DNA from 2 places in the Peribacillus sp. Aquil_B1 genome. Region 1 is predicted to be linked to the other one. Evidence: riboswitches for the same ligand, from Rfam matches in the RefSeq annotation. Region 1 holds a riboswitch; the other holds the start of a gene.
What was found. Region 1 has a riboswitch for S-adenosylmethionine ahead of metK (methionine adenosyltransferase). Riboswitches for the same ligand answer to the same signal wherever they lie in the genome.
Positions count from the first base shown of each region.

Region 2: another riboswitch for S-adenosylmethionine. It lies ahead of MPH60_RS00715 (methionine ABC transporter ATP-binding protein); the one in region 1 lies ahead of metK (methionine adenosyltransferase).

Region 1 covers NZ_JAKXEE010000005.1:144,340-147,519, forward strand. The annotation lists gene metK (methionine adenosyltransferase) at 145-1,338, opposite strand; SAM riboswitch class I at 1,502-1,664, opposite strand; gene pckA (phosphoenolpyruvate carboxykinase (ATP)) at 2,070-3,180, shown strand, end outside.
Region 2 covers NZ_JAKXEE010000001.1:138,146-141,325, reverse strand. The annotation lists gene MPH60_RS00725 (MetQ/NlpA family ABC transporter substrate-binding protein) at 1-81, opposite strand, end outside; gene MPH60_RS00720 (methionine ABC transporter permease) at 103-753, opposite strand; gene MPH60_RS00715 (methionine ABC transporter ATP-binding protein) at 767-1,789, opposite strand; SAM riboswitch class I at 2,089-2,200, opposite strand; gene MPH60_RS00710 (GNAT family N-acetyltransferase) at 2,318-2,788, opposite strand.

The DNA.
Region 1 (3,180 bases):
AAACAAACTGTAAACGACCCTGAATCACGCGTATTGCACGTAAGTTGAATTTCTTAGGGATTTCTTGAATTATTCCCGCTGACGGCAAAATTAATCCACAAAAAAAGGTGCCCCGCAAATTGCGGGACACCTTTTTTATATGATTTACGCTTGTGCTTTTAATGTTTCTGCTTTGTCCGTGCGTTCCCATGGAAGATCGACATCTGTACGGCCAAAGTGTCCGTAGGCAGCTGTTTGTTTGTAGATCGGGCGACGAAGGTCAAGCATTTTGATGATGCCAGCTGGACGAAGGTCGAAGTTGGCGCGAACTAGGTCAACAAGGACTTCTTCGCTAACTGTACCAGTTCCGAACGTATCAATTGAAATCGATACAGGCTCTGCCACACCAATTGCGTATGCCAATTGAACTTCCGCTTTGTCGGCAAGGCCTGCTGCCACGATGTTTTTCGCAACGTAACGAGCAGCGTATGCAGCAGAACGGTCAACTTTAGTGGCATCCTTACCAGAGAATGCACCGCCGCCATGACGAGCATATCCGCCGTAAGTATCAACGATGATTTTACGTCCAGTAAGACCAGCATCCCCTTGAGGTCCGCCAATTACAAAACGGCCAGTAGGGTTGATGAAGTATTTAGTTTGAGCATCGATCAATTCAGCTGGAACGACTGCTTTAATCACATGTTCTTTTAAATCGGCTTGAATTTGTTCAAGTGTAATTTCTGCATCATGCTGTGTAGAGATAACGATCGTATCTACACGTACAGGACGGTTATTCTCATCATATTCCACTGTTACCTGTGTTTTACCATCAGGGCGCAGGTAAGCAAGAGTTTCATCTTTACGAACTTGAGCCAAGCGGAATGAAAGTTTATGTGCCAATGAAATCGGAAGCGGCATAAGCTCTTCTGTTTCATTGCAAGCAAATCCGAACATAAGACCTTGGTCTCCTGCACCGATTGCATCGATTTCTTCCTCAGACATGTTACCTTCACGAGCTTCCAATGCTTTATCGACACCAGCTGCGATATCGGCAGACTGCTCATCAATGGAACTCAACACGGCACAAGTTTCAGCATCGAAACCGTATTTCGCACGTGTATAGCCAATTCCTTTAATCGTATCACGAACGATACGCGGAATATCCACGTAAGCGGACGTTGTAATTTCACCAGCAACAAGTACAAGTCCTGTTGTTACACTAGTTTCACACGCAACACGTGCATTTGCATCCTTAGCTAGGATAGCATCTAAAATGGAATCTGAAATCTGATCACAAATTTTGTCCGGATGGCCCTCTGTAACAGATTCAGAAGTAAATAGACGTTTCTTTGACATCATATTTCCTCCTTGGAATTTAGTATGTTGTAGGCATAAGCCTGATTTTTACGGAACTCGTTTCCCTCATTAGTTTCAACTATAGACACAGAATTACTTATAAAAAACACAAAAACCTTCCCTGGCAAATGAGGAAAGGTTTAAAATTCTGTCTTCTATCCTTTCACTCTTATCGTTCAAGGGTTTTTTACCTTGCTCAGGTTAGCACCATCACCACTATTCCTTGAAGACCTTCGCTTTATTTTCGGCGATCGATCTTGGAGTCAAGTTCAATATGGCAGGTTGCTGGGTTTCAAAGGGCCTGTCCCTCCACCAACTCGGGATAAGAGAATCCGTACAATTTAAGATATTATCGTATCTGGTTGGAATTTGTCAATGCTTTTCTAAAAAGAACATTTCCGCCCAGTATGGCGTTCATTTGAAAAACATGTTGATACAGCGTATTACAATGCAAAATACGAATAGAAATGTTGGAAATTGCCATTAATAATAAGTATTAAGCAGATGAAAAACGACTTCAACATTGGAAATTATTGCTTACTTACTTCCTATTAAAATAAATTCACTTCATTAAAGTATATGTGATAATCCTGACTCGGTTCCTGCCGGAATAAAATGATTAACGCGACCATCTGAAAATAATCACAAATTAGAAGAAATAGTATAGACTATTTAAATGAATGTGTTATACTAATTGTAATCTAAAAACTTAAACAAAGGAAGGTACCTCATATATGAATTCTGTAGATGTTTCTAATGAGTTACACCAGTTATTAACAGGAAACAATGTGCAAACTCAACTTTCAGTTCCTCAATTGGTCGAAAAAGTATTAAGCAGAAATGAAGGCGTTTTAACATCAACCGGCGCAGTAAAAGCTGAAACTGGCAAATATACTGGTCGTTCACCTAAAGATAAATTTATCGTGGAAGAAGCATCCGTTAAAGATAAAATCGATTGGGGTTCAGTGAACCAACCAATTTCCGAAGATGTGTTCAATAAACTATATAATAAAGTAGTTGACTACCTAAAAGCAAAAGAAGAGATTTTTGTTTTTAAAGGTTTCGCTGGTGCAGACGAATCATCTCGTCTTCCAATCCGTGTTGTTAATGAATATGCTTGGCATAACCTTTTCGCCCATACTTTGTTCATCCGTCCAAATGAAGAGGAACTAAGAGGTCACGAAGCTGAATTCACAATCCTTTCTGCGCCTAACTTCAAAGCAGACCCAGAAGTGGACGGAACCACTTCCGAAACTTTCATCATCGTTTCATTTGAACGCCGTACCATCCTGATCGGCGGAACGGAATATGCAGGAGAAATGAAAAAATCGATCTTCTCGATCATGAACTACTTACTTCCAGAGGCTGGAATCCTTCCAATGCATTGCTCTGCTAACGTAGGACGTGAAGGGGACGTCGCTTTATTCTTCGGACTGTCCGGTACAGGCAAAACAACTTTATCAGCAGATACTAGCCGTAAGCTGATTGGCGATGACGAGCACGGCTGGTCTTCTAACGGCGTATTCAACATCGAAGGCGGCTGCTATGCGAAAACGATCAATCTTTCACGTGAGAAAGAACCACAAATTTTCGATGCAATCCGTTTCGGTGCCGTATTGGAAAATGTTGTTGTTGATCCGGATACACGTGAAGCGAACTATGATGACAGTTCATTGACTGAAAACACTCGTGCTGCTTACCAAATGCAAGCGATTGATAATATCGTGAACCCAAGTATTGCAGGACATCCAAATACAATCATTTTCTTAACAGCTGATGCTTCAGGCGTTCTGCCTCCAATCAGCAAGCTTTCCAAAGAACAGGCAATGTTCCACTTCCTAAGCG
Region 2 (3,180 bases), on a different contig from region 1:
TGATGCACCTTCTTCTTTCCCGCATGCTGCAGCCACGATGGCCAATGCCAATACCATGATCGTTAATAAGATTTTTTTCATTTCTCCTACCTCCTGTTATTTTTATCTTCTTCTTATTTTTCTTGAAACGAAATTCCCGGTGGATTGCAATAATTGAACGATGATCACGAGCGCCGCCACTGTAACGATCATCGTCATCGTATCGAACCTTTGATAACCGTAAGCCAAAGCCAGATCGCCGACCCCGCCTGCCCCGACGGCACCTGCCATGGCAGTAGATCCAACAAGCCCGATTGTCGCTGTTGTAAATGTAAGGATCAACGAACTAAGTCCCTCGGGAATCAAAAAGCGATAAATGATTTGCCATGTCGTAGCCCCCATCGCCTGAGCTGCCTCGATGATCCCTTTGTCCACTTCCAACAGGGAGTTCTCCACAAGCCGTGCAATATAAGGAGCCGCGTAAAAGATGAGCGGAACAATGGCCGCATTCATTCCGATCGCGCTGCCTACAATCATTCTGGTAAGGGGAATAACTGCTACAAGCAAGATGATGAAAGGAACCGACCGTAATATATTGATGATCGGGTTCAATACATTAAAAATCCATTTATTCTCCAGGATGTGACCCTTTCTTGTAATGACAAGCAGGATACCGAGCGGAAGTCCGATCAACCCGGAGAATACCAATGAGATGGCTACCATATAAAGTGTGTCACCGAAAGCTGTCAACAGCTGGTCTGCCGTTATTTCCATTCCCCAAAGCGTATTACCCATTTACCTGCACCTCCTGGACGAGAATCCCCTCATCTTTAATATATTGATAAGCCATGTCCACCTCATTTTTGCTCCCGGTAACTTCGATGATCAAATTCCCGAAAGGCGTTTCCTGAATTTCAGAAATATTGGCTGATAAGACACTTAAATGAACATCATATTTCTTCGAGATCGTTGAAAGTAAAGGAGTACCAGAAGTAGTCCCAATAAAATTAATTTTCCAAATAATCGGGATATGAGACCCTAAGCTTTTTATGAAACTTTGTGGTATTTCGTCATGTATGACCGTTCTCACGAAGTTTTTTGCAATATCCGTTTGCGGCTTCGCAAAAACTTCGAAAACCGAACCTTGTTCAACGACACATCCGCCCTCCATGACCGCTACCTTATTGCAAATTTCCCTAATGACAGACATCTCATGTGTGATTAGCAAGATGGTGATATTGTAATCTTTATTAATTTTTTTTAAGAGCTGCAGAACAGCACTCGTTGTTTGTGGATCCAATGCCGACGTAGCTTCATCACACAATAAGATCGATGGATTTGTAGCCAATGCTCTCGCAATGCCGATCCGCTGCTTTTGACCGCCGGATAATTGATCCGGATAACTCTTTGCTTTGCTCGATAAGCCAACGAACTCCAATAGCTCGCCTACACGGTTTTTGATTTCCTTAGCCGGAGTTCCCGATAAAACCAGCGGCATCGCAATGTTATCAAAAACATTCTTTGAGTTTAGCAGGTTGAAATGCTGAAAGATCATCCCGATTTTTTTCTTTTCTGCCCGTAATTCCTTCGGGCTTAACTTGGTTAAATCCTTGCCCCCAACAATCACTGAACCATCTGAAGGATCTTCAAGCAAATTGACCAGCCTGATCAACGTACTCTTTCCGGCCCCGCTATAACCGACTACACCGAATATATCCCCCTTTTCCACTGTCAAATTGATGCCCTTCAAAGCCTCGACAGTCTGTTTTTTTGTTTGATAATCCTTTTTAACATTTTGAAACTCAATCATCCAATCTCCCCCCATGTTGTTTATTTGTACGAATTCATTATCCAGAGAAGAGCTTTGCAAAGTTTCATAATGATAGGGTTAAATTTTTGGGACTTACGAGTAAATGCGCTGAATTCACGAGTAAATGCTCGAAACTCACGAGTAAATCTGCGAAATTCACGAGTAATTGCACCAATGCTCCAAATAACCATATACATTTTGAATAAACAAAAGAGGCCTCTTCCGTCATCAGACAGAAGAGGCCTCTTTTAGACATAAAAAAGAGTAAACTCTTAAATTAATTATCTAAGAAAAGCTCCTTCTTATCTTTCAAACTTTCGTCCGTTGGAATTAGCACAGTATTTTTACAAAAGTAAAAACCCGCTGCCGAGGTATCATAGGGCCAAGTCCCTCCACATCTCTTGATAAGAATTAACGTTTTATTTAATTATGTCCTTCACTATATATTCTAATCCCTCTAAAGTCAACCATATTTTTCATCGCTTAAAATATTTTCACAGTATAGTGAAATGATACTTTTTAATTATATCAATATAATGATTTACTCATTCTCCATACAAGGTATTTTTCATTTTCTTCGCTTATCTTCTTCATGCCTGAATTCGTATATAAACGAATTGCCCTTCCATTATCCGGAGAAACCCTTAAATGGTATTCGGATACAATAAATTGCCTGAAAAAGTTTTCTGCGTAGCGAACCAATTCCTTGCCAAGGCCTTTACTGCGGTATTCGGGAATAAGATAAAATAGATTCACATATCCAATCTCGTTTCCTTCATACTCCCGAATGTGAAGTTCCATTTGACCAATCGGTTCTTGGTCCTTTTCAATGATTACCTGCCCCCCCGGAAATTTGCGAACCCTTTCTTCCATTCGTTGCAGATATGTATTTTCATCTCCAAAACCAGCTTCAGATCCAAAACTTACAACAAAGGAATCTTTCCTGAATTTAACGATAATATCTTTATCTTTTTCCGTATCAATGGTCCGAAAGATCAAATTTATCCACCTCTATCATTTTAGTGAAATAGTTATCAAGCAAACAAACTTATTTTACTTACACTTTTTATGATATTTCATTATTTACTTTTACAAGCTTGTTATTTCATTTTTTCTGAAAAGAATATTGCCTGTATCCCTTTATGAAATGGCCATAATATTAAATTAAAAACAAATCCAATATTGTTTGGAGAGGTCTAGTAATGGAGATTGGGTTGGAACAAACAAATTTATTTTAATTTTCGAGTCTAACTTTGCAGGGTAACCCTAAGTGAGGAATTTGTTTATTCAGCTCTACTCAATCCCAAGCATCTTTTTTCTCTTTCATTTATATTCCAATTATAATGGATAAGTGGAACACATTTACATTTATCCATTATAAAAATCATTGG